DNA from 2 places in the Arthrobacter sp. SRS-W-1-2016 genome. Region 2 is predicted to be linked to the other one. Evidence: predicted binding sites of a transcription regulator. Region 2 holds the regulator's gene; the other holds the start of a gene.
The links. The regulator HrcA, encoded in region 2, represses chaperone genes, less so after heat shock. The targets are predictions, from matches to a motif close to TTNGCACTCGNNNNNNNCGAGTGCNAA.
Positions count from the first base shown of each region.

Region 1: groES (co-chaperone GroES) is a predicted target of HrcA. The motif match lies at 6,209-6,235, and genes of this name have one in related genera.

Region 1 covers NZ_MTPV01000064.1:5,922-28,055, reverse strand. The annotation lists gene guaB (IMP dehydrogenase) at 28-1,539, opposite strand; gene BMF89_RS16375 (acyltransferase family protein) at 1,762-3,855, opposite strand; gene groL (chaperonin GroEL) at 4,071-5,681, opposite strand; gene groES (co-chaperone GroES) at 5,767-6,063, opposite strand; gene BMF89_RS16360 (hypothetical protein) at 6,284-6,694, opposite strand; gene BMF89_RS16355 (class I SAM-dependent methyltransferase) at 6,772-8,010, shown strand; gene BMF89_RS16350 (shikimate 5-dehydrogenase) at 8,038-8,856, opposite strand; gene ykgO (type B 50S ribosomal protein L36) at 8,907-9,029, opposite strand; gene BMF89_RS16340 (glutamate--cysteine ligase) at 9,226-10,377, shown strand; gene tsaD (tRNA (adenosine(37)-N6)-threonylcarbamoyltransferase complex transferase subunit TsaD) at 10,411-11,538, opposite strand; gene rimI (ribosomal protein S18-alanine N-acetyltransferase) at 11,535-12,023, opposite strand; gene tsaB (tRNA (adenosine(37)-N6)-threonylcarbamoyltransferase complex dimerization subunit type 1 TsaB) at 12,020-12,691, opposite strand; gene tsaE (tRNA (adenosine(37)-N6)-threonylcarbamoyltransferase complex ATPase subunit type 1 TsaE) at 12,691-13,266, opposite strand; gene alr (alanine racemase) at 13,293-14,465, opposite strand; gene BMF89_RS16310 (carbohydrate kinase family protein) at 14,570-15,676, opposite strand; gene BMF89_RS16305 (GNAT family N-acetyltransferase) at 15,752-16,231, opposite strand; gene mshA (D-inositol-3-phosphate glycosyltransferase) at 16,431-17,675, shown strand; gene BMF89_RS16295 (formate--tetrahydrofolate ligase) at 17,844-19,538, shown strand; gene BMF89_RS16290 (DUF559 domain-containing protein) at 19,707-20,669, shown strand; gene BMF89_RS16285 (inositol-3-phosphate synthase) at 20,808-21,893, opposite strand; gene mgrA (L-glyceraldehyde 3-phosphate reductase) at 22,059-22,134, opposite strand, start outside.
Region 2 covers NZ_MTPV01000003.1:5,124-14,783, reverse strand. The annotation lists gene BMF89_RS00445 (PhoH family protein) at 1-541, opposite strand, end outside; gene BMF89_RS00440 (GerMN domain-containing protein) at 963-1,850, shown strand; gene BMF89_RS00435 (16S rRNA (uracil(1498)-N(3))-methyltransferase) at 1,864-2,640, opposite strand; gene dnaJ (molecular chaperone DnaJ) at 2,643-3,773, opposite strand; gene hrcA (heat-inducible transcriptional repressor HrcA) at 3,840-4,853, opposite strand; gene BMF89_RS00420 (DUF3097 domain-containing protein) at 5,041-5,898, shown strand; gene BMF89_RS00415 (DUF4870 domain-containing protein) at 6,002-6,415, shown strand; gene hemW (radical SAM family heme chaperone HemW) at 6,470-7,699, opposite strand; gene lepA (translation elongation factor 4) at 7,778-9,631, opposite strand.

The sequences.
Region 1 (22,134 bases), on a different contig from region 2:
CTGAACTGCCTATGGGAAGAATGGCGCCTAGCGCGAACCGTAGTTCGGGGCCTCGACCGTCATCTGGATGTCGTGCGGGTGGGACTCCTTCAGCCCGGCCGCAGTGATGCGCACAAACTTGCCGCGTGCTTTGAGCTCTGCGATGGTCGGAGCACCCGTGTAGAACATGGTCTGGCGCAGGCCGCCCACCAGCTGGTACGCCACCGAGGAGAGCGGGCCGCGATATGCGACGCGGCCTTCGATGCCTTCCGGAATGAGCTTGTCATCGCCGGAAACGTCAGCCTGGAAATAACGGTCCTTCGAGTAGGACGTGTTCTTGCCGCGGGACTGCATGGCCCCCAGGGACCCCATGCCCCGGTAGCTCTTGAACTGCTTGCCGTTCACGAAGATCAGCTCACCCGGCGACTCGTCGCAGCCGGCCAGCAGGGAGCCCAGCATGACGGTGTCGGCACCGGCCACGAGGGCTTTGCCGATGTCGCCCGAGTACTGCAGGCCGCCGTCGGCGATCAGCGGGACTCCGGCAGGGATGGCCGCCTTCGAGGACTCATAGATGGCCGTGATCTGGGGGACGCCCACACCGGCAACCACGCGCGTGGTGCAGATGGATCCCGGGCCCACGCCCACTTTGATGCCGTCGGCGCCGGCGTCGATCAGTGCCTGGGCACCTTCACGGGTGGCGGCCTGGCCACCGATGATGTCAACGTGCGCGGCCACGGGATCGGACTTCAGGCGGGTGATCAAGTCCAGGACACCCTGCGAGTGGCCGTTGGCGGTGTCCACGAACAGTGCGTCGACGCCGGCGTCGATCAGCGTCATGGCGCGTTCCCAGCCGTCGCCGAAGAAGCCGATGGCGGCGCCGACCCGGAGGCGGCCTTCCTCGTCCTTCGTCGCGAGCGGGTACTGCTCGGCCTTGGTGAAGTCCTTCGTGGTGATGAGGCCCTTGAGGCGTCCCTGCTCGTCAACGAGGGGCAGCTTCTCGATCTTGTTGGTGGCCAGCTTGTGCGAGGCCTCTTCGCGGCTGATGCCGACGTGCCCGGTGATGAGCGGCATCTTGGTCATGACGTCGCTGACCAGCCGCAGCGGGAAGTCGGATTCCGGGACGAAGCGGGTGTCTCGGTTGGTGACGATGCCCAGCAGCCGGCCATCGGGGTCGATGACGGGGAGGCCGGAAACCCGGTACCGCGAACACAGCTCGTCCAGTTCCTGGAGGGTTGCTTCCGGGTGGATGGTCAAGGGGTTGGTGATCATCCCGGACTCGGAGCGCTTGACGCGGTCGACATGGTCGGCCTGGTCTTCGATGGACAGGTTGCGGTGGATCACGCCGAGTCCGCCCTGGCGGGCCATGGCGATGGCCATGCGGGACTCGGTGACGGTGTCCATGGCGGCGGACAGCAGCGGCGTCTGGACGGAAATCCGCTTGGAGATCCGGGAGGAAGTATCAGCTTCTGAGGGAATGACGTTGGTGTGGCCCGGCAGCAGCAGGACATCGTCGTAAGTCAGGCCGACAAAGCCAAAGGGATCGTGTTGGGGCTGGGTCATGAGTGCGCCTCTTACCTTGGTTCTGGGGGGTTGCTCTGGTAGGGGTTGCAGCTGATGACCAGCCCGTCATTACGGGACTGGCCTGTGCAGAAAGGTTCTGAATAAATAGTAGAACCTCGCCGCCGATCCCCATATTCCGCGAGGGCAATGTGAGCAACGGCACCCGGGGGGGGCTCCCGTTGTCGGACCCGGCTGGGCGTCCGGGTCCCTGACTCCGGGCGCCTAGCTCCAGCCGGTGGCGGCCAGCCACCTTTCCTTGAGCATGGGCGCCATGCTCGCAACATAGGTCTTGGAGAGGTGGTTGTTGTCCAAGTAGACAAACGTGTTGCCCACAACCCCGGGACATTCCGTGCCGTTGCAAATCAGATCGGTCATATCCAGGATGGACAAGCCCGGGTACTTCCCCTGAAGGGACGCGAGCGGGTTCTGGGCCGCCAGCAATTGCTCCTCGCTTGGATTGCAGTCGGGGCTGTGTTGACCTTTGACCGCGACGCAATCGGCCATGTTGAAATCGAACCTCGGGTTGTCCCGTACGGCGATGACGTTGATGCCCTTACCCGTGAGCATCTTCACTGTGTCTTCAAGGCCCACTGTCAGCTTTTCATCGGGCGATGAGGGCGATGCCGCCGTCCCCACCAGGAATACGGCACTCGGTGGATGCTGGTCGATCTGCTGGACGACGGCGTCGTTGAAGGCCTTGCACGGTGCGTCCAATCCGGAGGTATCCACGGTGAACGGACATGCGCCGAGCAGCAGCTGGTAGGTGCGCCACTGCTCCTGTTCGGCCACCGGAGCCACCGCGGCCAGCCATTGCTCCGCGTGGGAGTCGCCGAGCACCAGAACGGTCCGGCTGGATTCGGCCGGCTGATTGTTTTGAAGGCAAACCCCTTGGAGGAGTTTGGACGAAGGCACCAGATCTCCCGAGCATTTGCTGGGTAGATTTGCCCAGTCCTGGGCCAGCTTTTCAGCGGTGGGAAGCAGGACAGCGCTGGGACTCACTTCGTTGACGTAGCCGGGCACCAAGGCAGCGGCTCCAGGGTTGTCCTTTTGGGCTTGGTCCATGGCGATTTTGGCGGTCACGTTCTGCTGCACCGTGAAACCGATCAACGGCACAATCGCGATAGTGAGGCAGGCGACGATCGCGACGGCGGCACGTCGCCGGTTTACCTCGGGCCACTTCCATTCCCTGAACGGCTTCTCGACGAACTTGGTCGTCAGGAAGGCCAGAACCAACGCGGTGGCAATGATGACGGTCCCGGAGAGCCAGCCGGCGTGGTCCTTCCCTGTCCAGATGAGGGAGATGACCAGCAACGGCCAATGCCACAAGTACAGTGCATAGGAGTTGTCGCCCAGGCGAACGAGGGGCCGGGAGCTGAGGATCCGGTCCACTCCGAATCGGCTGCCGGTCTGGCCCGCGGCAATGATGCAGGCGGCCGCCAGGGTTGGCCAGAGTGCCACGAAGCCAGGGAACGCCGTCTGGACCTGGAGCACGATCCCGCAGCTCAGCATGGCGATAACGCCGACCCACCCCATCACCACGCGGACGTTCTTCGAGATCTTCACCATCGGCAGGACCAGGGCAGCCAGTGTTCCGAGGGCGAACTCCCACAGCCTGGCGAAAGTATCAAAGTAGGCGGTGGTCTGGTTCGACGCCGTGGCAATGATCGAGTAGGTGAGCGACACCAGGAAGATCAGCCCGAACACATACGTCAGGGCGACCCTGTAGCGGAGGGCGTACTTTCTGCAGGCCAAGGCGGCGATCGCGAAAATGACCGGCCAAAGGATGAAGACCTGGCCCTGGATCGAGAGGGACCAGAAATGCTGCAGGGGACTCGCTTGGCTGCGGTCGGCAGCGTAGTAGTTGACCGCCTCTCGCTGGAGGAGCCAGTTCTGGACGTAGAAAAGGGAGGCCCAGACCTGGTCGACCAGGGCTGCCCACCGGGTTTTGGGGAGGACCACGAAGATGGCGGCCAAAGTACCCAGGAGAACCACGACGGTTGCCGGAAGCAGCCGCCGGAACAAGTGAAGCCAATGCCTCAGCAGGTCCATGGGCCGGTGCTGCGCATAGCGGTTTGTGAACTGCAATGTCATCAAGAAGGCGGACACCAGAAGGAAAACGTCTACGCCACCGGAAACCCTGCCGAACCACACGTGGTACGTAACCACCATGAGCACCGCGAGGGAGCGCAAGCCTTGAATTTCAGGGCGAAAGTTCGGCTTTCTCCCGGTGCCACTGGAACGACGTTGCTCCTTGGTAGTAGCCGTCGTTTGCGCAGTTGACACAACAATGCCCCTCAATGACCTAGATCGAACCATAAATCTTACTGATTCGTAATAACAAGTGCCAATCGAAAATCCATTCGAGAAGCATCCATCACTCAATTAGGTCATGCTTGGCTGGACGTTGACATGGCGAATACCGAGTGCCAACTGTGGGCTCGTCCATGCCGGGACGAAGGTGGCCGGGAGCCAAACGCAGGAGGCCCGGCCCCCAAGAACGGGACCGGGCCTCCTGCGTCGGACAACCAGGATTAGTGGCTGTGGCCTGCGTGCTCGTCTTCTTCGGCCGGCTTCTCGACAACCAGGGTCTCGGTGGTGAGAACCAGGGCTGCGATGGACGCGGCGTTCTGGAGCGCGGAGCGGGTGACCTTGACGGGGTCGATCACGCCGGCGGCGATCAGGTCCTCGTACACGGCGGTCTTCGCGTTGAAGCCATGGTTGTCTTCCAGCTCGGCAACCTTGGCGACGACGACGTACCCGTCGAAGCCAGCGTTCTGGGCGATCCAGCGAAGGGGCTGGGTCAGGGCGCGCCGGACGATGCCAACGGCGGCAGCCGCGTCGCCTTCCAGTGCCTTGACGGCAGCGTCCTCGTCCAGTGCCTTGAGGGCGTGGATGAGGGCTGAACCGCCGCCGGAGACGATGCCTTCTTCAAGGGCAGCACGCGTGGAGGACACTGCGTCCTCGATACGGTGCTTCTTTTCCTTGAGTTCGACCTCGGTGGCTGCGCCGACCTTGATGACGCCGATGCCGCCGGCAAGCTTTGCAAGCCTCTCCTGCAGCTTTTCCCGGTCCCAGTCGGAGTCGGTGCGGGTCAGCTCGGCACGGATCTGGGCGACGCGTGCTGCGACGTCCTCGGGTGTGCCGGCGCCGTCAACAATGGTGGTGTTGTCCTTGGTGACGGTGATGCGGCGGGCACTGCCGAGGACCTCGAGGCCAACCTGGTCCAGGGACAGGCCGAGCTCCGGGGAGACTACCTGCGCGCCGGTCAGTGTGGCGATGTCCTGCAGCATGGCCTTGCGGCGGTCGCCGAAGCCCGGTGCCTTGACGGCGACGACGTTCAGGGTGCCGCGGATACGGTTCACGATCAGGGTGGACAGCGCTTCGCCGTCGATGTCCTCAGCAATGATGAAGAGCGGCTTGGCGGCCTGCAGGGCCTTCTCGAGGAGCGGCAGGAATTCCTGCAGCGAGGAGATCTTGCCCTGGTTGATCAAGATGAGCGCGTCTTCCAGAACAGCTTCCTGGCGTTCCGCGTCAGTGACGAAGTACGGGGACAGGTAGCCCTTGTCGAACTGCATGCCCTCGGTGAGGACCAGTTCGGTCTGCGTGGTGGAGGACTCTTCGATGGTGATGACACCATCCTTGCCGACCTTGCCGAAAGCCTCGGCGAGGAGCTCGCCAACCTCATCGCTCTGGGCGGAGATCGCGGCGACGCTGGCAACTTGCGTGCCTTCTACTTCGCGGGCGTTCTCCAGGAGGCGGGCAGCCACGGCCTGGACGGAAACCTCGATGCCACGCTTGATTTCGCCGGGGGCGGCTCCAGCGGCAACGTTGCGCAGGCCTTCCTTGACGAGGGCCTGCGCCAGCACGGTGGCCGTGGTGGTGCCGTCGCCTGCGACGTCATTGGTCTTGGTGGCGACTTCCTTGGCCAGCTGCGCGCCAAGGTTCTCATACGGGTCGTCGAGTTCGACTTCGCGGGCGATCGTCACGCCGTCGTTGGTGATGGTGGGAGCTCCCCACTTCTTGTCCAGAACGACGTTGCGGCCACGCGGGCCAAGGGTGACCTTGACGGTGTTGGCGAGCTTGTCAATGCCTGCTTCGAGCGAGCGACGGGCAGCGTCGTTAAACGCAAGCTGCTTTGCCATGGTTGTGTCCTTTCAAGACGGAAAACCCGCACCGCTGATTCGACCGGAAAAGTCCGACGTGATCTGCGATGCGGGATCCAGGGAATTACTTAACGACGATCGCCAGAACGTCGCGGGCGGACAGAACGAGGTATTCGTTGCCGCCGGTCTTGACTTCAGTTCCGCCGTACTTGGAGTAGATGACGACGTCGCCAACGGTTACGTCGACCGGAACCCGGTTGCCGTTGTCATCGAAGCGGCCGGGGCCAACTGCAACAACTTCGCCTTCCTGCGGCTTTTCCTGTGCAGTGTCCGGGATGACCAGGCCGGAAGCCGTGGTCTGCTCTGCTTCGAGCGGGCGGACAACAATGCGATCCTCGAGAGGCTTAATGGAGACCGACACTCGGATCTCTCCTTTACGTGAGGTAGTACATGGACTATCAAACCAGGGGTGCCGTGGCGTGCTTACCGTCGTCGCGGTGCCGGTAAGTGCCTGGCGGCATTAGCACCCGCCTAGGGAGAGTGCTAATCAAGACTCTATGTAAGCATTAGCACTCGGTCAAGGCGAGTGCCAGAATTCCGTCACGGGTGAACGCCCGGAGCGCCGCTTCCGGTTCGGAAGCTCATTGCCCGGCGAGGTCGTCGAAGTCGACATCCTCGCCGTCGTCGTACTCTTCCGCCGGCGCGGTTCCGCGGTTCAAGTACAGCACCAGGCCGCTCGCGAGCGCGACGACGCCGAACACCACCAGCCCGACGATCGCACCGATGCGCGCACCGGAATAGGTGTCCCGGATGTCCCGGGCCTCGTCAGTGGCGTCCTGGACGCTCTTTCCGGTCATGGAGTAGGTAGCTGCGTTGAAGGAATCGAGGAAGAAAATAATGATCAAGAGAGCGATGCAGACAACAGCAATCAAAGCACCGACGATAAGCGCCGGGCGGGCATACTTGGAAAGATTTCCGGCGAAGGGACGTCTATCGGGGACAGAGGGAGAACCATTGGCGTCGTCAGGCTGGCGTACTGGGTTGTCTTCCATGGCATCAACCCTATCCGCCCGAGTGCTCCCGGATCCCCCTCCACCCCGTATGACAGGCGAGCACTAGGCTAGTTCCCATGGCTGACACACCCCAGGACCACATTGCCCCCTTGCTGACAACGGAGGGTTGGGAACTTCTGGCATCCTTGGGACCGTACCGCGACGGCGAAGCGCTGGCCCTCAACGCCCGCCTGCGCAAGGACGGCCACTCCCCCGGGCTCGTGGCCGCCGTCCTCACCCAATCCAGGCTCCGCACCCGGGCCGAGGCCAAGTTCGGCGAATTCGCCCGGCAGATGCTCTTCACCCAAGCCGGCCTGGAGCAGGCCACCCGGCTCAATGTGGCAGCCAGGCACGCCGAGCGTTTCGCCAAGGCGGGCACGCAGCACGTAGCGGACCTGGGCTGCGGGCTCGGAGCCGACTCCATGGCCATGGCCTCGATGGACATTAAGGTCACCGCCGTGGAACTGGATGAGACCACCGCAGCGTGCGCCACCATCAACCTCATGCCTTTCCCGCATGCGTCAGTGGTGCACACTGACGCTACGTCCGTGCCCCTCGACGGGGTCGACGGCGTGTGGCTCGATCCGGCGCGCCGCACGACGTCGTCGTCGGGGACGAAACGTATCTGGGATCCGGAGGCGTTCTCGCCGCCGTTGTCCTTCGTTGAATCGCTGGCCGCTACCGGAAAGTCGGTCGGCGTCAAGATGGGTCCAGGGATGCCCCACGAATCGGTTCCGGCCGGCTGTGAGGCGCAGTGGGTCTCGGTGGGAGGGGACGTCACCGAAGTAACGCTGTGGTTCAACGACGTCGCCCGTCCCGGCATCCGCCGTGCGGCACTGGTGCTCGGGCCGCAGGGCGCAGCCGAGATCACCAGCGGCGAAGATTTCGACGGCGGCCCGGTGCCCGGCGTCGGACCTGTGGAGGGGTACCTCTATGAACCGGACGGCGCGGTGATCCGCGCCGGACTGGTGGCCGACGTCGCACTCCGGTTGGGCGGGCACCTGGTGGACCGACACATCGCCTACATTTGCGCTCCGGAGCTGGTGGAGACCCCTTTCGCCCGCGCCTACAAAGTCCTGGAGGTCATGCCGTTGAACGTCAAGGCCCTCAAGTCCTGGGTGAAGGCCAACGGCATCGGTGTGCTGGACATCAAGAAGCGCGGTACCTCCGTCACCCCCGAGGAACTGCGGAAACAATTGCTGCCGGCCGGAAAGGGCTCGGCGAAAGGCCGCGGCAACAAGACAGCCACCCTGGTCCTCACGCGGATCGGCGAGGAAAAGGTGGCTGTTGTGGTGGAGCCGGTAGCGGCCGACTAGCTTGCGCCAAGCCAGGCCCGTGGCGCCTTACTGGGCTCGCGTGAACTCTTCGGCAGCGGCCACTTGCTCCGGAGTAGGCGTGATGCCGGTGTAGAGCACGAACTGTTCGAGCGCCTGGATCGTGGCCACCTCGGCGCCGCTGATGACGGTCTTTCCTGCCGCACGGCCAGCCTTGATGAGCGGCGTCTCTGCAGGGAGGGCGACGACGTCGAACACCACCTGCGCGGCCGCGACCGCCGCTTCGGGGAAGGACAGCGAGCCGGACTCGGGTCCGTCGGCCATCCCGATCGGCGTGACGTTGACGATCACGTCCGCGGTCGACTCCCCGACTTCGGCCTGCCAGTCGAAGCCGTAGAGCGCCGCGAGGGATTGTCCGGACTTCTCGTTCCGCGCAACCACCGTGACGCGAGAGAATCCGGCGTCGCGGAAGGCTGCCGCGGTGGCCTTGGCCATGCCGCCGGAACCGCGGAGCAGCACGGACGACGCCGGGTCGATCGCGTTGCGCTCGATCAGCTGGGCGATCGCGGTGTAGTCGGTGTTGTAGGCCGTGAGTACGCCATCGTCGTTCACGATCGTGTTGACCGAGTCGATAGCCGCGGCCGATGCGTCCATGCGGTCGACCAGGGCGATGACGTCTTCCTTGTACGGCATTGAGACGGCGCAGCCGCGGATGCCCAGGCCGCGCACGCCGGCGATCGCGTTCGGAAGGTCAGCGGGAGCGAAGGCTTTGTAGATCCAGTTCAGGCCGAGCGCCTCGTAGAGGAAGTTGTGGAAACGCGTTCCGTTGTTGCTCGGCCGGGCAGAGAGTGAAATGCAAAGCGTCATGTCTTTGTTGAGGATCGGCATAACGGGGCTTCCTTCGCGTAGCGGGTTCTCTGCCCAGCCTAGACGGGGAGCTAGCCTTGGCGCGCCTTGAAGCGCGGGTTCAGCTTGTTGATGACAAAGGTGCGGCCTCGCCGACGCACCACTTGCGCGCCGGGAACCTTCTTGAGGGCACGCAGCGAATTCCTGACTTTCATGGGGTTCTCCTTCTCGGGTTCGGGGTTGCAGTATAGATGCAAATCATTCTCATTAGCAAGCGGCTTTGCTTTCCTTTTCCCTCGCGGTACCCGTCATGCGGTACCGTACCGCCCCTGCATTAGACTTGAGCCAACCGCTGACGGCCCCACGGCGGGCATTGCTCAGGGCGTTTTGGCAAATACCGAGGGGACCCACGTGCAGATTGATTTCGCTTCATCCAGGCAGTCGACCCTGGGGGTGGAATGGGAACTCGCGCTCGTCAACGCACGCACCGGCGAACTGGTCTCCGTCGCAAACGAGGTGCTGCGTGGCGTCGCATCGCGGCACCCGGACCTCAACGAAGACGACGAGCATCCGCACATCAAACGTGAGCTGCTCCTGAACACCGTCGAACTTGTCACGGGCGTGTGCAACACCGTCAAGGAAGCCAAGGAAGACCTGGCCCGCTCGCTGCAGGCTGTCAGGGAAGTCACCGACCCCATGGGCGTGGAACTTTTCTGCGCTGGCAGCCATCCCTTCAGCCCGCCGCAGCTTCAGCCCGTCTCGGACAAAGAGCGCTATGCCAAGCTGATTGACCGGACCCAATGGTGGGGACGGCAAATGGTCATTTATGGAGTCCACGTCCATGTCGGCCTCGACCGGAGGGACAAGGCGCTCCCCATCCTCGACGGGTTGGTCAACTACTTCCCCCATTTCCAGGCATTGTCCGCTTCCAGCCCGTTCTGGGGTGGCGAAGACACCGGCTATGCGTCACAGCGCGCCCTGATGTTCCAGCAACTGCCCACGGCCGGATTGCCATTCCAGTTCCCCAGTTGGGCCGAATACGAGTCCTATGTCCAGGACATGTTCACTACCGGAGTGATCGACACCCTGTCTGAAATCCGCTGGGACATCCGGCCCGTGCCGAACCTGGGCACTATCGAGATGCGCATTTGCGATGGCCTCGCCACGCTCGAGCAAGTCGGCGCCGTTGCGGCCCTGACCCAATGCCTCGTGGACGAGTTCTCCACGATCCTGGACAACGGCGGCAGCATTCCGACCATGCCGCCATGGCACATCCAGGAAAACAAGTGGCGCGCCGCCCGTTACGGCATGGACGCGATCATCATCCTCGATGCCGAAGGCAACGAGCAACTCGTCACTGAGCACCTGAAGGAAACGCTGCTGCGTCTGGCGCCTGTCGCGGAAAAGCTGGGTTGCTCGGCGGAACTGGCCGACGTCGAAAAGATCATCGCCCGCGGAGCAGGCTACCAGCGCCAGCGCCGCGTCGCCGCCCAGCACGACGGCGATCTTCACGCGGTCGTGCAGGATCTCGTGGAGCAAATGAGGTCCGTTCCGACCGCATAGCGCTGCTGTCCGGCCACCGGCCGGGTCCCGTGCCTACACCGAAACCGTGGTCACCGGCAGGGAGGAATCCGGAGCGAAAGCAACGCCGCTGGGACCGATTCCGGCCATGATGAGCTGCGCGCCCAGGGCAGCAACCATGGCTCCATTGTCGGTACACAGTGACAGCGGCGGCACATGCAGGGTGATCCCCGCCGCGGCGCAGCGTTGCCCTGTCAGTTCACGGAGCCGGGAGTTGGCAGCGACGCCACCACCCAGCAGGAGATCCGTGATGCGGTTCTCCTTGCAGGCCAGCACAGCCTTGGACGTGATGACGTCCACCACCGCCTCCTGGAACGCGGCGGCGATATCGGCGACGGGAACGTCCTCGCCCCGGGCTTCGAATTGTTCAACACAGCGCGCGACGGCGGTCTTGAGCCCGCTGAAGGACCAATCGTAGCGGTGGGGTCCCGGTTCCTCCGCGGTCCCCATGTACTTCGGTTGCGTCAGGCCGCGCGGGAAACGGATGGCCTTGGCGTTGCCGTGCTTGGCGAGTTTGTCGATGGCCGGTCCGCCCGGGTAGCCAAGGCCCAGGAGCCTGGCGACCTTGTCGTAGGCCTCGCCTGCGGCGTCGTCGATGGTGGAACCAAGCATCTCGACGTCGTCGGTGATGCTGCGGATGCGCAGGATTTCCGTGTGTCCGCCCGAAACGAGCAGCGCTCCGAGATTTTCCGGCAGCCGAGCGCCTGAACCGAGTCCCCCCGTGCCGCCACCGGCGCCGTCAAGGAGCCCGACGCCGACGTGCGCCACCAAGTGGTTGATCGCGTAGAGCGGCTTGCCCGTGGCAACAGAGAGCGCCTTGGCCGCGCAGACGCCCACCATGAGCGCGCCCGCCAAGCCGGGTCCGGAGGTCACGGCGATGGCGTCGATATCGTCCAGCGCCACCCTTGCTTCGTGCAAGGCCTCCTGCAGCGTGGGAACAAAAGCGTCCAGGTGCGCGCGCGAAGCGATCTCCGGAATGACGCCGCCGAAACGGACGTGCTCATCCATCGAGGAAGACACCGTGTTGGTCAGTAGCGTGGTTCCGCGGACGATCCCGACGCCGGTTTCGTCGCAGGAGGATTCGATCCCCAGCACGAGCGGCTGGACGGTGCCGGGCTGATTCACGTGGCCGGGGTGGTTCATGCCGGTATTCCTTCAGTCAATGTCAACCTCATGATGAGGGCGTCCGTGCCGTCGCGGTAGTACCGCCTGCGCACGTGGATCTGCTCGAAGCCGAACCGCACGTACAGTGCCTGCGCTCGTGGATTGTCCGCGCGGACCTCCAGGAGCACTTCCACCGCGCCCCGCCGTCGGGCCTCTTCGATCAGTTCCGTGAGGATGGCGGAGCCAATTCCCCTGCCTTCGAATTCGGGCACGACGGCGATTGTCTGGACGTCCGCGATCGGCTCGATGCACATGAGCCCGGCGTAGGCCACGATCTTTCCGTCGGCTTCGGCCACGACGTAACGGCGGGTATCTATCTGGGCAAGTTCGTCGAAGAACATCTGCATCGGCCACGCGTCCACCGGGAAGAGCCGGCGCTCGAGGACCTCGACCGCGGTGACGTCGTCAGGGGTCATGTTACGCAAGGTCACGCCGTCGAGCTTGAATTGGTACGAGGGGTTCACAAGGCACGCTTCCTGGGGCCGGGCACTTGCGCGTCGGATTCCCGCAAATACAAGGGTGTGGAGTCCGGCAGCTTTTCGCCCGCAGTGAGCAAGGCCATGGCGAACTGGCCCAACGAGGCTGCGTCGGGCTGGGTGGTGCTGAATTCCTCGTTCGCGTTGACGACATCCGCGTAGATGCCGCCGCCGGCGCCGAAGACCGGTAGATCGGGCAACTCCGAGGCGAACCCGACGTGCGGACCGTCCACGAGTTGCGGAAGTTGGCCTTCCGTGAGCGTGTAGCGCGCCCAGTAGACCTCCTTGCGACGGGCGTCCGTGGCCACCAGGAACTCTGCCTGCGCCTCTGTTGACTCTGCCACTTCCAAAGCGATCGCATCCAGGCTCATGAGCCCGAAAAGAGGCTTGTTCCACGCAAACGCCAAAGTGCGGGCGGTCGCAATCCCCGAGCGAAGCCCGGTGAACGGCCCGGGGCCGACGCCGGTGACGATGAGGTCGAGGTCTGCACCGCTTACGCCCGCGTCGCCCAGGAGTTTCTCGATGCCTGGCGCCAGGACCTCAGCGTGGCTGCGGGTGTCCTCCGTGGCGAAGGATTCCACCACGCCCTCCATGGCATCGTCCGAGATGAGTGCCGCACTCGCCACGGCCGAAGTATCAATGGCCAAGATCAGCATCAGGCGTTCTCCTCCAATATTCCGGGCACGGCGCTCCAACGAGGGCCAAAGCCGCGGAAAACGATGGTGCGGGGTTCGTCGTCGTCCTCCGGGTCGAAGTCCAGTACGGCGTCCTGCCCCGCCTCCGGGCGGGTTACCGCCGTATCCGCGCCGCCCACGGTCCGGTGCATCTCGATGTCCAGGCGGCTATCCGAAAGGTGTTCCACGCGCTCCCGCCCCCATTCGACAACCGTCACGGAGTTGTCCATGGTGTTTTCGAGGTCGATGTCGTCGATTTCCGCGGCGGACCCCAGCCGGTAGGCATCGACGTGGACCAGGTCGGGACCGCCGGGGCGCGGCCCGTCCGGCAGGTTCGGGTGGATGCGCACCAGGACGAACGTAGGTGAAATGACGCCGGCCCGGACACCCAGTCCTTCGCCGAGTCCCTGCGTGAAAGTGGTCTTGCCGGCACCGAGTTCGCCTGTCAGGACGAGCAGGTCACCGGGCTCAAGGACCCCGGCGAGCGCCGAACCCAAAGCGTGCGTCTGCTCCGCCGTCGCGACCTTGACCGTCCGTTCCCACAAGGCCTCAGTCAACGGGGCCTTGCTAATCGACGGCCCGCTCACCGGGCATCCGTCCCCGGGATCTCATTGATGTAGATGCGGGGCACGCGCGGGCTGATGCGCGTGACAATCTCATAGTTATTGGTTCCCGCCGCGGCGGCCCAGTCGTCCGCCGTCGGGCCGTCGCCGGCGCCGGCACCGAACATGACGGCTTCGGCACCCAGCCAGCCGGCTTCGTCTGTTACCGGCTTCCCCAGGTCGATGACCATCTGGTCCATCGCGATGCGGCCGACCACGGGGTAGTTGACTCCATTGACCCGCACCGGTCCGCCGGTGGCGACGCGCGGCACGCCGTCGGCGTAGCCGAGGGGGATCAGGCCCAAGGAACTCTCGCTGGACGTCCGGTAGTCGAGGCCATAGGACACCCCCTGGCCTTCGGGCACCCGCTTGCAGTTGGAAACGAGGGTGCGCACCGTCATGGCGGGGCGCAGGCCGAGTTCCGCCGAGCTTTGTCCTTCGAAAGGTGACAGCCCGTAGAGCCCGAGCCCTACGCGGACGAGGTCGAAGTGGGCATCCGGGCGCGACAGCGTACCGGGCGTGTTGGCCAGGTGCCGGACTTCGGTGTCCACTCCGGCGTCCTCCGCCACCGCAATCGCTTCCCGGAAGGCTGCCAACTGTTCATCGGTCTCGGGACGGTGGGGCTCATCGGCCACAGCCAAGTGCGAGAAGATGCCCACCACGCGCAGGAGGCCCTCGTCCTGGTACTCCATGGCCTGGCCCACCACCCGGTCCCACTGGGCGATCGTGGAGCCGTTGCGGCCCAGGCCAGTGTCAACCTTGAGGTGGATGCGGGCCGGGCGTTCCTGCTCGCGTGCCGCGGCGACCACCGCGTCCAGCTCCCAGCCGGAAATCCCGACGTCGACGCCGGCGGCAACCGCCGCTTGGAAGTTGCTTTGGCTGGTGTGCAGCCAGGCCAGCATGGGGGCGTCTATTCCAGCAGCGCGCAGCGCCAAAGCCTCCGAAATGTGGGCAACACCGAGCCAGCGGGCACCGGCTTCGAGGGCTGCCCGCGCCACCTGCACCGCGCCGTGGCCGTAAGCGTCGGCCTTGACCACGGCCATGACGCTTGCGGGCGAGGCAATGGCCACGAACTGGCGTACGTTGTGCCGGATGGCGTCCAGGTCAATGACGGCTGATCGTTCGAGGACCGTTGCCGAACCCGATCTCTTCAAGGGCTCGAAACTGGCAGCTGCTTCGTAAGTCACCCTCACGATTCTAGTGCCGCAACGACATGCGGGTTGACTGGAGCGGGCGGGTTGACTGGCGTGGGCGCCGCTCAAGCATCCGAGTTGTGGGCGATCGTGGCCGTCGCACGACGTTGGGCCCCGGGCGGGACATCCCCCACAATGTCCTCGAGGAAGGCGAACCGTTTGAGCCACTGGCTGGACTGCCGCTCCCGCCGGGCGTTGGCGCGCTGCCACCAATCGGCGATGTCTCCCCAACCAGGTGCAGCCAGCGAGCCGCCCACTTCCTGTACCGCCAGCGAGGCGCAAAGATTGGCAAAACGGAGCCGGTCCCCCAACGGCCATCCGGCGAGGCAGCCCACAACAAACGCCGCACCGAAGCAGTCGCCCGCACCGGTGGGGTCGTACGCCGTCACAGGAAGGGACGGCACCCACTCCTCCTCACCGGTTTCGGAATCCACGGCCATGGCTCCCTGCGCTCCCAGCGTCACTACAGCCACCGGAACCCGGTCGGCGAGGGTGTAGAGGGCAGACCAGGGGTTGTCCTTGCCGGTGAAGGCCATCGCTTCCCGTTGGTTCGGCATGAAGGCGTGGAAATTGCCGAGCTGGTCGAGCCGCCTCGAAGACCATTCTCCCGTCGGATCCCATCCGGCGTCGCCGAAGAGTTTGACGCCAGCTCTCCTTGCCGCCAGCATCCAGGGCTCTGGCTCCTCGCCGAGGTCCGCGACGGCGGCAAGCGCCTTGGGCGGCTCGCCAATCAGTTCCGAAGCGCTCATGGGCGAGGGATGTCCGTGGGTGACCATGGAACGATCCTGATCGACGCACAACGAGACAGTGACCGGGGAATGCCAGCCTTCGAACCGCCTGGACAGGGAGAGGTCCACGTGCTCCTGGCTTTCCAGGATCCGCCAGTTGAAGTCCCCGTATCCGTCATCCCCGAAGGCCGCAGCGAGGCTGGTCCGCAGTCCAAGCCGCGCAGCAGCGATCGCTTGGTTGGCCACGCCGCCAGGGCAGGTCCCCATGCCTTGGCTCCACACTTCGGTCCCCGGTTCAGGGCTGCGGTCCAGTCCGGTAAAGATAATGTCCTGGAACACGGTGCCAGTCAGCAGGAGGTCGCAACCTGGGTTGGCCCCTTCCCCCGGCGCATCGTCACGGATCGCGGCGAGGGGATCGAATCGGGCCCTGGGCGTTGCGTCCATGCACGGCAGACTACGCCGCGGCCACGATTGTGCATAGCTTTAGCCCGGCGCGGACCGGACGAATCGCGGACCGGGCTAAAGTTCCTGGTACATGACGTGCAGCCCGACGTAGCCAAGGGTTGGATGCTGGAAGGCCTCGGGGATGGTCGCCAGGATACGGAAGCCCATGGACTGCCACAGTCCCACTGCGCGAACGTTGCTTTCGACGACGGCGTTGAACTGCATCGCCTTGAACCCGGCATCCCGGGCGGCAACCAAGGAATAGGCACACAGTGCCCGGGCGATTCCCTGCCCGCCTTGGTCGGCACGGACCATGTAGCCGGCGTTGGCCACGTGGCTTCCGCCTCCGCCCTGGTTGGCGTGCAGTTCACCGGTACCCAGCACGTCGCCGTCGCGCACTGCCACAAAGGTCAGGCCGGGCGCTTCCTTGATCCATTTGCTTCGGGCGGCTTCTTCGGTAGTGTCGCGGTCCCAGGTGAAGGTCTCCCCTGCCCGGATCACGGGTTCCAGGACGGCCCAGATCCCGGGCCAGTCGCTTGACCGGGCGGGCCGGATCTCGTATTTAACGGCCGCCGCCGTTGCTGTTTCGCTGTTTGAGTGGCTCACGTCCGTTACGGTATCAGCCCGCCATGCACGGCCGGCCCTGCAGGCTGGCTGCAATGCCGGGGAGCTCAGGAGTAGTGTTTTCGCTGGGACGCAGAGGATTTATCGCTTTGCGGAACTTGTTGAATTGCGTTGGATACAGGAGGTAGCGGTGTCGTTGATCCGTCGCGTGGCCTTCCTGTCACTCCATACTTCGCCTATGGAGCAGCCGGGTTCGGGCGATGCGGGCGGCATGAATGTCTACGTCCGGGCGCTGGCCATGGCGTTGGCTGATCTTGGCGTGGAGGTAGAGATCTTCACGCGTTCGACGTCCGCCGGGCAGCCCGCCGTCGAACATCCAGGTCCCGGCGTCTGCGTCCACAACGTCCTGGCAGGCCCGCCCCGGAAACTGCCCAAGGAGGAACTGCCCGATCTTCTCCACGCCATGGTTGCCGAAGTCGAGAGGATCCGGCAGCGGCAACCGCACGGCCGTTACGACGCCATCCATTCGCACTACTGGGTGTCCGGTGTGGCCGGCCTCGAACTCTCCGCATTGTGGAACGTGCCGCTGATCCACACGATGCACACGATGGCGAAGGTCAAGAACCTGGTGCTCGAATCCGGCGAGCGCCCGGAGCCGCGCCTGCGTGAAGACGGCGAACAGAGGATCGTGGATGGAGCCACCCGCCTCGTGGCCAACACTCCTGCCGAAGCCCAGGAGCTCGTGTCGCACTACGACGCCGATTTCGACCACATCGACATCGCTCCCCCCGGCGTTGACCTCACCGTGTTCACTCCCGCCTTCCGGGCCCGGTCCCGCGCCGAGCTTGGAGTGCGGCCCGGCAGTTTCCACTTGCTCTTCGCTGGACGCATCCAGCGGCTCAAGGGACCGCAGATCTTCGTCGAGGCTGCGGGAATCCTCCGCAAGAGGCGGCCCGACATCGACCTCGAACTGACCATCCTGGGCGCCTTGAGCGGCGCCAAGGACTTCAATCTGCAGTCCTTCATCACTGCCGCTGGGCTCGACGACGTCGTCACCCACCGCGCACCGGTCAAGGCGCCCAAGCTGGCGGGCTGGTTCCGTTCAGCCGACGTCGTGGTGATGCCATCCTTCAGCGAATCGTTCGGGCTTGTTGCCCTCGAGGCGCAGGCCTGCGGCACCCCGGTGGTGGCCACCAACGTGGGCGGCCTGTCCCGCGCCGTTGCCGACGGTCGCACGGGCATTTTGGTTGACGGCCACGATCCCTCGCGCTGGGCCGACGTCATCGAAGCCCTGTACGACGATCCCCGGACCCGCGAAGACATGGGCCGCGCTGCTGCCGTCCATGCGGAGGCATTCGGCTGGCACAGGACGGCCGCCATCGCGCTCGAGAGCTACCACTCCGCCATCGGCGCCGTCCTTGTCCGCCCAAGCTAAACGCCCGCTCACCTATCGCGGCAATTCCCCAAACCCTCGCTCACCTATCGCCGCAATCCCCCAAACCCTCGCTCACCTATCGCCGCAATCCCCCAAACCCTCGCTCACCTATGAGGGCACGACTGATAGATTGTCGCGGACAGTGTTCCCGAGGAGTTGAGGACAAGGATGTCTGAAAACAAGATCTTGAGCGACCTCGACATTGCCCGGAGTGCGGCGATACGTCCCATCGTGGAAATCGCAGAGCGTGCCGGGATCAACGTCGATGCCCTGGAACTGTACGGCCGGTTCAAGGCGAAGATCGATCCTGCCAAACTGCGTCTCCCGGCGGCCAAACGCGCCGGCAAGATCGTCCTCGTCTCGGCCATGTCCCCGACGCCGGCGGGCGAGGGAAAGTCCACAACCACGGTGGGCCTTGCCGATTCCTTGACACGGGCTGGCCACCGCGTGATGATCGCGCTGCGCGAACCCTCCCTTGGACCGATCCTGGGCATGAAGGGAGGAGCGACCGGTGGCGGCTACTCCCAGGTTCTTCCCATGGACGAGATCAACCTGCATTTCACCGGCGACTTCCACGCAATCACGTCCGCCAATAATGCCCTCATGGCCCTCGTGGACAACCACATCTTCCAAGGCAACGAGCTCAACATCGACCCCCGCCGCATGACGTTCAAACGGGTCCTCGATATGAACGACCGCTCGCTGCGCGAAGTCATCATCGGCCTGGGCGGGCCCGCTCAAGGAGTCCCGCGGCAGGACGGCTTCGACATCACCGTTGCGTCCGAAATCATGGCCGTCTTCTGCCTCGCGACGGACTTGGATGATCTCCGCGAGCGCCTCGGCCGCATCACTTTCGGATACAGCTATGACCGGCGGCCGGTCACCGTGGCTGATCTCGGTGTCCAGGGCGCACTGACCATGCTGCTGAAGGACGCTATCAAACCGAACCTCGTTCAAACCATCGCAGGGACGCCGGCCCTGGTGCATGGCGGGCCGTTCGCCAACATCGCACATGGCTGCAACTCTCTCATCGCCACACAAACGGCCCAGGAGCTCGCCGACATCGTGGTCACGGAAGCGGGATTCGGCGCCGACCTTGGGGCCGAAAAGTACATGGACATCAAGTCGCGCATCGCGGACGTGGCGCCGTCCGCCGTCGTCGTGGTCGCAACTATCCGGGCGTTGAAGATGCAGGGGGGCATCCCGAAGGAGCTTCTCAAGGAGCCGAACGTCGAGGCGCTCGCTGCCGGCGTCGAGAACTTGAAACGGCATGTGCACAATGTCGAGAAGTTTGGCGTCACCCCGGTCGTTGCCATCAACAAGTTCGCGACGGACACAACAGAAGAGCTCGACTGGCTGCTGGCCTGGTGCGCCCGGGAGGGAGTGCAGGCAGCGGTCGCGGATGTCTGGGGCAGAGGAGGAGGGGGCGACGGCGGCGACGAGCTTGCGGCGAAGGTCGCCGGAGTGGTGGCGGCAGCAACGCCGTCGGACTTCCGTCATTTGTATCCCCTGAGCCTGTCAGTGGAGGACAAGATCCGCACGATAGTCCAGGAAATCTACGGCGCCGACGGTGTGGAGTTCTCCGTCCCCGCGCTCAGGCGCCTCGCGGACATCCGGAAAAATGGCTGGAGCGGGATGCCCGTTTGCATGGCGAAGACCCAATATTCATTCACCGACGACGCCTCCCAGTTGGGTGCCCCCAAGGGATTTACGGTGCATGTCCGCGAACTGATTCCCAAGACAGGGGCGGGCTTCATCGTCGCACTGACCGGTGCAGTCATGACGATGCCCGGCTTGCCCAAGGAGCCCGCCGCCATGCGAATGGACGTCGATGAGCACGGCAACCCGGTGGGCCTCTTCTGACCCTCGCTCACCTATATGGCCCTTTCACGCGACGCTCGCTCACCTATATGGCACTTTCGGGAAACGCGCGCTCATCTACAGCTCCGGAGGATGACAAGATCTACGGCCTAATCCCGGGCCTGTGGATAACTTCTGCGAGCACCCGCCCCTTTGCGCAACAATGCGGGTATGCGAAACGAGTTTGCCCTTCCCACTGAACTGCTTTCAGGTCCGTTCACGCTCGCCGAGGCCCAAGCCCGGGGCGTCCCGCGCGGCCGCCTGCTTCGCGCCGACGTCGAGCGCGTCAGCCGTAACCTCTACCGTCCGAGCGGCTGGGACTTCGATCTGGAGGCGGCCGCCCGTGCGCTGTCGGCCGCCACCCCCGGTGCCTGGATCTCGCACGTGACGGCGGCGCGCCTTCGCTGCTCCAGCCTTCCGCCCTGGCTTGCCGATTCGACGGAGCTGCACCTCAGCAAACCGCGATCGTTGCCTGGAGCCCGCCGCATGGGCGTGATCGGGCACAGGGTGATCGCGGCCGAGGACGAGGTCGAATCCGTTGATGGAATACGGATCAGCACCCGGCCCCGCACTTGGCTGGACATGGCCCGGCTGCTGCCTTTGGACTACCTCGTCTGTATGGGCGACGAACTGATTCGCGTACCCCGACAGGCGCTGGAAGGGCGGGACACACCCTTCGCTACCCTTGAAGAACTGCGCGCCTTGGTGGAGCGGCATCCAAATTTGCAGGGCGTCGTGCGTGCCCGGCAGGCGCTCGAACTGATGCGCGTGGGCGCAGACTCTCCCCCGGAGTCCATGCTTCGCTTGGCCATGCTGGACGCGGGAATCCCCGAACCCGAACTCCAGCTCAGCTTGCGAAGTGACGATCCGTTCTCGCCGTCGGCGGATTTGGGGTTCCGCCACAGGCGGGTCGCCATTCAGTACGACGGCGGCCATCACCTCGCGGAGGCCCAGACACTTAGTGATCGACGCCGGAACAAAGCCTTCGAAGCTGCCGGGTGGACCGTCCTCGTGTTCCGCAAGGACGATCTGGCAGACGGATTCGAGCTGGCCACCAAGAAGATCAAGAAGGCGCTGCGGTCAGCGTGGGTCGATCCTGCCGTCGCATCCGGGTTCGCAAGTGCCGTGTCGTGAGCTTAAACGTCGGACGCCCGCTCACCTGAAGGTGAGCGGGCGTCCGGCCAAAACCCCCATAGGTGAGCGGGCGTCCGGCCAAAACCCCACATTAGTGAGCGGGCGTCCGGCCAAAACCCGATATAAGTGAGCGGGCGTTTAGCGCTCGACGTCGCCGCGGATGAAAGCCTCGACCTTTTCGCGGGCGAGGTCGTCGTTGAACTGCTCCGGCGGGGACTTCATGAAGTAGCTCGAAGCCGAGAGCAGCGGGCCGCCGATACCGCGGTCCAGGCCGATCTTGGCGGCGCGGATGGCGTCGATGATCACGCCGGCAGAGTTCGGGGAGTCCCAGACTTCGAGCTTGTATTCCAGGGACACCGGGGCATCGCCGAAGTTGCGGCCTTCGAGGCGGACGAACGCCCATTTGCGGTCATCGAGCCAGGCGACGTAGTCGGACGGGCCGATGTGGACGTCGTCGGCGTGCAGGACGGCCTCGACGTTGGAGGTCACAGCCTGGGTCTTGGAGATCTTCTTGGATTCCAGGCGGTCGCGCTCCAGCATGTTCTTGAAGTCCATGTTGCCGCCGACGTTCAGCTGGTACGTGCGGTCCAGCGTGACGCCGCGGTCTTCGAAGAGCTTGGCCATGACGCGGTGCGTGATGGTGGCGCCGATCTGGCTCTTGATGTCATCGCCGACGATCGGCACACCGGCGGCGGTGAACTTGTCGGCCCATTCCTTGGTGCCCGCGATGAAGACCGGCAGGGCGTTGACGAAGGCAACACCGGCGTCGATGGCGCACTGCGCGTAGAAGTGTGCAGCATCCTCGGAACCGACGGGCAGGTAGCAGACCATGACGTCGGCCTTGGCTTCGCGCAGTGCGGCGACGATGTCCACTGCTTCTTCCGGAGCCTCGACGATGGTCTCGCGGTAGTACTTGCCCAAGCCGTCCAGGGTGTGGCCGCGCTGCACGGTCACGCCCGTCGAGGGGACGTCGGCAATCTTGATGGTGTTGTTTTCGCTGGCGCCGATGGCGTCAGCGAGGTCGAGGCCGACCTTCTTGCTGTCGACGTCGAAGGCAGCGACGAACTGGACGTCGTTGACGTGGTACTTGCCGAACTCGACATGCATCAGACCCGGAATCGTGGCCTGGGGGTCGGCATCGCGATAGTAGTGGACACCTTGGACCAGCGAAGCGGCGCAGTTACCTACGCCGACAATGGCGACACGAATCGGATGTGAAGACACGGAACTCCTTTGAGAACTAACCTCAGGTGCCTAGCGCGTCCGTACCTGAGTGTAGGACGGCGTCTTAAAGGCACAGCGCCATTCGGCGCTCTTTGCATTGTAACCAACCCGAACGGGGCCGGCTTTGTTCCCAGCCGGCCCCGCTCGTGAATTAAGTGTGCGAATCTACTTCTGCGCCCACAGATTGATGTCGGATTCGACGGCGAACTCGTCAATTGCTGTCAGTTCCTCCGACGTGAAG
Region 2 (9,660 bases):
TGAGCTGCAAAGCCTGAACGGCTTTTGCCATCGCCAGGTACGTCTTGCCGGTGCCCGCCGGGCCGATCCCGAAGATCACGGTGTTGTCGTCGATGGCGTCGACATAGTTTTTCTGGTTCAGCGTTTTGGGGCGGATGGTGCGCCCGCGGCTCGAAAAAATGTTGTGGGTCAGGATTTCCACGGGGTTCTGCAGCGACTGGCTGCGCAACAAGGAGACGAGCTGTTGGAGGACGTCCGGTGTGATGACCGTCCCCTTGCCGACCAGGCCGCGGACTTCTTCCAGGAGGCGCATGATCCGGGGAACATCGCTTGACGGGCCGCTGAAGGAGAGCTCGTTGCCACGCACATGAAAGTCGACACCGGGGAACTGGGCTTCGATGTAGCGCAACGCCTCGTCATGGCTGCCAAGGGTCTGAACCATCTGATCCGAGTTGTCGAAGATGACAACTTCCGTCCGGGCGCCCGGGACAGAGTGCGGGAACTCGGCCGGACCTGTGTCAACGCTGCCGGCCTTGGGCCGCCCGTTCAATGATTCTGTCATAGTGCTGGCCTTGCGGCCTGTGCTCCTCCGGCTTGGTGATGTCCATCGATTTTCTCCGATGTCCGTGTGCTGGATGGGCGCAGGATCGCGGGCCTCGGATTGCTTTCAATCCTACGCCAGCCAGTCTCCCGGATGGTTCCGGGCCGTGCCCGTCGGGGCTGCAGGGCGGCGGATCCGTGCGCTTTGGTATCAACTCGGCATCGACCTCGTATCAATCGGATTGCAGTTCGCCGTCGGAGTATCGAAACGCCAACCGGCGTCCGCGGGACTATGACAAGCTGATTCATGGGCAAAAATGCCCCTGTGCCCGAAACCGGGCGCACGACTCCCCCGCACCACAGCGGCAGAACACGAGCAGGAATCCACCATCACCAGGCCAGCCGTCACTCCACACGGCACTCGCATCCGGAAACGTTCCGCCATGCTTGTGACCGCCTTGACGGCTGCCATGTTCCTGTCGGGTTGCATCGCAGATCGCACGGGACAGGGTTCCACGACGCCGGTCCCCACTCCGACAGTCGCCCTGCAGGCAGCCCCCGACAGCAATGCTCCGCTCGAAACGACGCAGGCCTCGAACAAGATCCCTGTGTATTGGATCGGCCGCAGCGACACGGACACGTTCCTGTACCGCGAATTCCGTGACAACCCGGGCAACGAGAACCCCATCACCACAGCCCTGCGGATCATGATGTCCCAGAAGCCGTTGGATCACGACTACTTCACGCCGTGGCAGAATCCGAGCAGCCTGGCGACCACGATTTCCGGTAAGAACGTTGTCACGGTGGATGTTTCCCGTGACGCGTTCAATTCCAATCTCGACGGCGGGATGGCGCAGCGGGCGATCCAGCAACTCGTCTATACCGCCACTGCCGCGGCAGCGAGCTCAGGCCTCATCGATGCCGGACAGCAGATCAAAGTGGCCATCCTGGTGGACGGGCACACAGACTATATGGCGTTCGGGCAGGTCAAGCTCGGCGACCCCATGGTCCGCGACGCCACCGTGGTGGCACCCGTATGGATCATCGACCCGCAGGAGGACCTGACCTTGCCTGCCGGTCCGGTCAAGTTCAATGGTCGGAGCACGGACCCCTCGAAGAAACTGCACTGGCAAATCCTTCGGGAGAACTCAAACGGCGACAAATCGTCCTACTTGGCCGGGCAGACCACCGCTTCGACCGTACCGGGACAGGGTGGCGTCTTCAGCCTCACCGTGGGGCTCGGAGCCGGCCGCTATGAATTGCGGGTCTCCTTGGTCGGTCCCAACGACGCCGACGTCCCGACGGATACCCGCTCCTTCAACGTCCGCTGATCGAGGGGTCTTCCTACCAGCGCCCTAGAATGTCGCTGGCCAGTACGACGGCGGCAGGACCCGCCGTCGACGAGCGAAGCACGTGGTGGCCCAAGAGTGCGGTGACGGCGCCGACGTCGCTGAGCTTGGTCACTTCGCGCGGTGAAATGCCGCCCTCCGGGCCGACGATGAGCAGGACTTCCCGCCCCGCGTCGGTGTCCTCGCCGGAAATCCCGCCGCGCCAATTCTCCAGGACGTCGCGCAAGGGACGTTTCGCGTCCTCGTGAAGGATGATCGCCAGGTCAGCCGCGGCTACCGCCGCAGCCAGCCCGGAGCCGTCGACGGCGGCACGCACCTCGGGAATCCACGCGCGCCGCGCTTGCTTGGCGGCCGCGGTGGCGACGGATTGCCACTTCGCGTGGGCTTTGGCAGCCCGGTCGCCCTTCCAGCGGACGATCGAACGCTCGGCCTGCCAAGGCACGACGGCGTCAATACCGAGTTCCGTTGCCGTCTCGACGGCAAGCTCGTCACGGTCGCCCTTCGCCAGCGCCTGGACCAGCACAAGCCGCACGGCCGGGCGGCCTTCCTCCTGGACGGCGGAGGCAAGGACGGTCAAGGTACCCTGCCCGGATCCGGCCACGGTGCCCGTGAGCCGCTTACCCGCACCGTCGGCGATGTCGACCGCTTCGCCGATTTCCAGGCGCTTGACCGTGACAGCGTGCCTGGCTTCGGCGCCGTCGAGCACGAAAGTGTCACCGGTGCCGAGTCCGTCCAAGGTTCCGGCAGCGGTGAAGAATACGGGGTTGCTCACCGCTACAGGTTACCGAGCTTGTCCCGCAGCTTCGCGAACATACCGCCGCTGGCCACGAGCTTGCCCTCGGTGAACTGCTCTCCGCGCAATTTGGCCAGTTGGCGGAGCAGCTCTTCCTGGGCGGCGTCTAGCTTGCCGGGCGTCTCCACATGCAGGTGCACCTTGAGGTCTCCCCTGCCGTAGCCGCGCAGGTGGGTGACGCCCAGCCCGCGAAGGGTGATGACTTCGCCGGACTGGGTGCCGGACTTGACGTCGATCTCCTGGGGGCCGTCGAAGGTCTCAAGCTGCAGTTCCGTGCCCAATGCCGCGGCGGTCATGGGAACACTGAGCGTTGCATGAAGGTCGTCGCCTTCACGAAGGTAGGTGGAATCGCTGTTTACCCGGATCTCCACGTAGAGGTCGCCGGGAGGCCCGCCCGCAGGACCTGCTTCGCCTTGCGACGACAGCTGGATGCGGGTTCCGGTGGCGACGCCGCCCGGCACCTTGACGGTCAGCGAACGGCGGCTGCGGATGCGGCCCTGGCCGTTGCATTCATTGCAAGGATCCTTGATGATCGAGCCGAAACCTTCGCACGATCCACACGGTGCCGCGGTCATGACCTGGCCGAGGATCGAGCGCACGGCCCGCTGGACCTGGCCCGAGCCGCCGCAGATGTCGCAGCGCTCCGGGTGGGTGCCCGCGCGGCAGCATGAGCCCTCGCACGTGGGGCAGATGACAGCAGTGTCCACCTCAAGCTTCTTGTTGACGCCGAAGACAGCCTCGCGCAAGTCGATGCGCACACTGATGAGGGCGTCCTGCCCGCGACGCATACGTGATGCGGGCCCCTGCATGCCGCCACCTCCTCCGCCGAAGAAGGTGTCGAAGATGTCCTGGAACGCGAATCCCTGGCCTGCGTAGCCGCCGCCGAAACCGTTGTCCGTCCCGTTCTCGTTGCCTGTGGCGTCGTAGACGCGGCGCTTCTGGGGGTCGGAGAGGACCTCGTAAGCGTGGGTCACGGCTTTGAATTCCTCCGCAGCGCCGGCCCCGGGGTTCACATCGGGGTGGAGCTTACGTGCAAGCTTGCGGTAGGCCTTCTTGATCTCCTCGCCGGTTGCTTCCGACGAGACGCCCAGAACGTCATAGTGACTGCTCAAAGTCGGTATCTCTTCCTTTATTACGGGTACACTGCGTTTCTTGCGGGGCGGTTCCAGCCGAAGCCGTCAACCGCCCAGAATGCGGGAAAGGTAGCGTGCGACGGCACGGACGGCCGCCATGGTGTTGGGGTAGTCCATGCGGGTGGGTCCAAGAATGCCGATCTTGGCGCTGCTGCCCGGACCGTAGCCCGTGGCAACCACCGAAGCCTCGGAGAGGCCGTCATAGGGGTTTTCGCGGCCGATGCTCACCGTGACTCCCCGGGGGTCTTCCGCCATGTCCGACAGCAGCCGCAACATGACCACCTGCTCCTCGAGCGCTTCGAGGACAGGGCCGATGCTCAGGGGGAAGTCCACGTTGGAGCGGGCCAGGTTGGCCGTGCCGGCCATGACCATGCGTTCATCGCGGCTCCGGTCGGCGAGCCTTTGGAGACCGTGGGCAAGGGCGCCTGCAAGGTTCCGGAGCGCCGGCGGGCACAAGGCCACCACCGAGGGAAGGACTTGGGGCATGAGGTCGAGCTGTGAGCCCGCAATGCTTCCAAGGAATCGCGCGCGCAACGTCATGAGCTCTTCGTCGGCAGTGTCCGCAGCTGCGTGCACAACGCCTTGTTCCACTTTGCCCGAATCCGCGATCAGCACTACCAGGACCTGGCGCGGTGCCAAAAGGACAAACTCGATGTGCCGGACGCGTGCGCGGCTCAGGTGCGGATACTGGACGACGGCGACCTGGTTGGTCAGTTGGGACAGGAGCCGGACCGTGCGCTCCAGGATGTCCTCGACGTCGTCGGGGCCCTCAAGCAACGAGTGGATGGCCCGGCGCTCCGCAGCCGACAGCGGCTTGACCTCGGAAATGCGGTCCACGAACAGGCGGTAGCCCTTGTCCGTGGGGATGCGGCCTGCACTGGTGTGCGGTGCCGCAATGAGGCCTTCCTCTTCCAAGAGGGCCATGTCATTGCGGATGGTGGCGCTCGACACTCCCAGATGGTGCCGTTCGACCAAGGCTTTGGAGCCGACAGGCTCGCGGGAGTGAACGTAGTCCTCCACGATGGCGCGTAACACTTCAAGCTTGCGTGGTTCGCTCACTGCCCACCTCCATTCAACAACCGGTACTTCTACAGTTAGCACTCAACATGCCCAAGTGCTAACAAGTCTAGTATGAGCCACCTCGTTGTTAGCATTGGTACCGCTCGCGGCGAACATGATGCCCGCGCGGTCCGGCGGAATGCCAAGGACCGTGACCGATCCCTTAGCGCAAAGTGGTGTGAAGACCGTGTCTTACGACAATTGGGGCCCGCAAGACCTCTCCTCGCCGGCCAAGCGGCAACTGCCTGAAGTGCCCGTTGAACGCGGAATGGTGCTCGAGGACGTGCAGTCCGGTTGGGTCGGGGCCGTGACCAGGGTGGAGAAGTCCGGAGGCATGCACATCGTGGTGCTTGAGGACCGGCGGGGAAAAGCGAAATCGTTCCGGCTTGGTTTCGGATTCCTGCTGGAAGGGCAAGCGGTGAAGCTCCTCCCGCCGATGCCGCGCGCGGCGGCCGCAAAGGGCGCGTCGCAACCGGGCAGGACGGCGTCGGGTTCCGTCCGGGTGGCCGGCCAGCGGGCCCAGGTCGCCAAGGCAAGCCGGATCTGGGTGGAAGGCAAGCACGACGCCGAGCTTGTGGAAAAGGTCTGGGGAGACGATCTGCGGGTGGAGGGCATCGTCGTCGAGCCCTTGCACGGCGTGGACGATCTCAAGGCGGCCATCGCCGCCTTCTCCCCCGGCCCTGGCCGCCGGCTCGGAATCCTGGTGGATCACCTGGTGCCGGATTCGAAGGAGTCGCGCATCGCTGCCGACGCCATGACGTTGCCGGGCGCCAAAGGAAACGTCCTGATCGTCGGTCACCCGTATGTGGACGTCTGGCAGGCAATCCGGCCCAAGGTGCTGGGGATCGAACAATGGCCGACCGTAGCGCGCGGCACGGATTGGAAGACCGGCATCCTCAGGTCGTTCGGTTGGCCGCACGAGACGGCCGAAGACGTGGGACTGGGTTGGCAGAGGCTTCTGGGCGCCGTCCATAGCTACGCCGACCTGGAAGCGTCTTTGCTGGGTCGCGTGGAGGAAGTGATCGATTTCCTGACCGTCGCATGATGGTTTGGATGCCTCCGGGCCCGGACGTGGTCGTCCGATCCCGTGCCGAGCAAGTATTCTGGGACAGCAACACCGCACCTATAGATACTCGAAGGAAGAAACTGTGGCAGACAACGCTCCTGACGATCGGGACGGCGCCTCGGGCCAGTCCCAGTACCGCGGCGTTCCTGCCAACGCGCTGCCCTTGACCGCGTCGGAAGACCGGCAATGGGCAACCCTGGCGCACTTCGGCGGGATCCTTGGATGTGTTCCGTCGCTCCTGATCTACCTGATTTTCCGCGAACGTGGTCCGTTCACGGCCCAGGAATCAAAGGAAGCCCTCAACTTCACTTTGCCGCCGACGATTGCCGCGGTGCTCGCCAACATTCTCGTCTTGCTCCCGGTGGTGGGAAACCTGTTCGCGGTCCTTGCCACGGGAATCTGGGTCGCGGTGACCTGCTTCTCGGTGTCCGCTGGAATCCGCGTCAACCACGGACAGCCGCACCGCTACCGCTTCAACCTGCGCTGGATCAAGTAGCCGCTCTTCGCGGGTGCCTATGACGGTTCGCGCGCCCGCCGTCCGCGCCGGACGCTAGTCCGGAAGGATCCGGCGGACCACGGCATCTGCGAGCAGCCGGCCCTTGAGGGTCAGGACCAGCCGTCCTTGGAAGGCCGCTGCGGGTTCAACCAGGCCGTCGGCAATGAGGCCTGCGACGGCGTGACGGCCCACTTTGTCGAGCGCGTCGACTTGAAGCCCGGTGCCGAGCCGCGCCTCCAGCATGATGCGTTCCACTTCCCGGGTTCCGGCGTCGAGCGTTTCGCGTCCAGCGGCCGGTGAGGCCCCGCTACCAAGCCTGTTGGCATAGGCGGTGGGGTGCTTGACGTTCCACCAGCGGACGCCGCCCATGTGGGAATGCGCACCGGGCCCGATGCCCCACCAATCGTCTCCCCGCCAGTAGGCAAGGTTGTGTTTGCACGCCTGTTCGGGAGTGCGGGACCAGTTGCTGACCTCGTACCAGTCCAGCCCTGCGGCGCTGATCAGCTGGTCGGCGAGTTCGTACTTGGCGGCGTGGTCGTCGTCGTCGATCCCGGGAACTTCTCCGCGCCGGATCTGTGCGGCCAGCTTGGTGCCTTCTTCCACAATCAGCGCATAGGCGCTGATGTGGTCCGGGGCGTAGGACAAGGCGGTCTCCAGGGACGCCTGCCAATCAGCCATGGACTCACCGGGAGTGCCGTAGATAAGGTCGAGGCTCACGGCAAGGCCGGCGTCGCGCGCCCACTGGACCACCAAGGGGACCCGGCTCGGTGTGTGCGTGCGGTCCAGGACTTTGAGCACATGAGGGACCGCCGACTGCATGCCGAAGGAAATCCGCGTAAAGCCGGCGTCGGCGAGCAGCCGGAGGGACTCCGGCGTCACGGAGTCCGGGTTGGCTTCAGTGGTGACTTCGGCTCCCGGTTCCAGGCCCCAGCGCCCGACGGCGGCCGTCAGGATGAGTGCCAGATCTTCAGCAGGGAGCAGGGTCGGGGTGCCGCCGCCGAAGAACACGGTGCTCAGGGGGCGCTGCGGCAACCCGGAGCCGTCCATGGCCCGGACGGCGAACTCCACTTCCGAAATGGCAGTAGCAGCGTAGGCGTCCTGGGAAGCGCCGCCGCCAAGCTCCGTGGCCGTGTAGGTGTTGAAATCGCAATAACCGCAACGCACGGCACAGAAGGGTATGTGGACGTAGAGTCCAAACTTCCGTGAATCGACGCCGTCAAGCACTTGCGGCGGCAAAAGGCCGTCCGCAGGTGCCGGATCCCCGAGGGGAAGAACGCTAGGCACAGACTTCCCCTCGTGGCTGTCCTGTGCGCACCGCTACAGCGTGCGCCGGTCCCGCAGTGTTCCGGGCGAACAGCCCCATTACTTCCTGGCCTTGTCCTTGGATTCGTCGGTGGTCAGGGCTGCGATGAACGCTTCCTGTGGAACTTCCACCCGGCCCACCATCTTCATGCGCTTCTTGCCTTCCTTCTGCTTTTCCAGAAGTTTGCGCTTACGGGTGATGTCACCGCCGTAGCACTTGGCAAGGACGTCCTTGCGGATGGCGCGGATGCTCTCACGGGCAATGATTCGCGAGCCGATGGCTGCCTGGATGGGCACCTCGAACTGCTGGCGGGGAATGAGCTCGCGCAACTTGCCCGTCATCATGACGCCGTAGGCGTAAGCCTTGTCGCGGTGGGTGATGGCGCTGAAAGCGTCAACCTGCTCGCCCTGGAGCATGATGTCCACCTTGACCAGGTCGGCGACCTGCTCGCCGTCGGCCTTCCAGTCCAGCGAACCGTAGCCACGGGTCTTGGACTTGAGGATGTCGAAGAAGTCGAAGACGATCTCGGCCAGCGGCAAGCGGTACCGGATTTCCACGCGATCCTCGGAGAGGTAGTCCATGCCGCCCATAACGCCGCGGCGGCTCTGGCACAGTTCCATGATGGCGCCCACAAACTCATTGGGCGCCAGGATGGTGGCCGACACCATCGGTTCGCGGACTTCGGCGATTTTGCCGGTGGGGTATTCGCTCGGGTTGGTGACGTGCAGGACCCGCTTGTCCTCCAGCGTGACCTCATATTCAACGTTGGGAGCAGTGGAGATGAGGTCGAGGTTGTACTCGCGCTCAAGGCGCTCACGGGTGATTTCCAGGTGCAGCAGGCCAAGGAAGCCCACGCGGAAACCGAAGCCCAGGGCGGCAGACGTCTCCGGTTCATACACCAGCGCTGCGTCGTTGAGCATCAGCTTCTCGAGGGCATCCCTGAGCACGGGATAGTCCGTGCCGTCCAAGGGGTACAAGCCGGAGAAGACCATGGGCTTGGCATCGGCGTAGCCTGCAAGGGATTCCGAAGCGGGCTTGGCGAGGTTGGTCACCGTGTCGCCGACCTTCGACTGGCGGACGTCCTTCACGCCGGTGATCAAGTAGCCTACTTCGCCGACGCCCAGACCCTTGGAGGGGGTGGGTTCCGGAGAGCTGACACCGATCTCCAGGAGCTCGTGAGTGGCACGGGTGGACATCATCTGGATTCGCTCGCGCGGGTGCAGCATGCCGTCCACGACGCGGACGTACGTGACCACGCCGCGGTATGTGTCATACACGGAGTCGAAGATCATGGCGCGGGCCGGTGCGTCGGGATCGCCGACAGGGGCTGGAAGATCGCGGACGATCTTGTCCAGGAGGGCCTCAACGCCGACACCCGTCTTGCCTGATACGCGCAGCACGTCCTCCGGGTCGCCGCCGATCAGGTTGGCGAGTTCCGCCGCATACTTTTCGGGCTGGGCGGCCGGGAGGTCGATCTTGTTGAGCACCGGAATGATGGTGAGGTTGTTTTCCATCGCCAGGTAGAGGTTGGCCAGGGTCTGGGCCTCGATGCCTTGAGCGGCGTCCACCAAAAGGACAGCGCCTTCGCATGCCGCCAGGGAACGGGAAACCTCATAGGTGAAGTCAACGTGGCCGGGAGTATCGATCATGTTCAGGGCGTAGCTGGCGCCGTCAAGTTCCCAGGGCATGCGGACAGCCTGGGACTTGATGGTGATGCCACGTTCGCGTTCGATATCCATGCGGTCCAGATACTGGGCCTTCATGTCGCGGGACTTAACGACGCCGGTGTACTGCAACATGCGGTCGGCCAGGGTGGATTTACCGTGGTCGATGTGGGCGATGATGCAGAAGTTCCGGATGATGGCCGGATCTGTCGCGGCGGGCACCGGTGCGGTGCGGGCCATGGGAGACACGCAGGGTCCTTACTGTCGATACTCACACG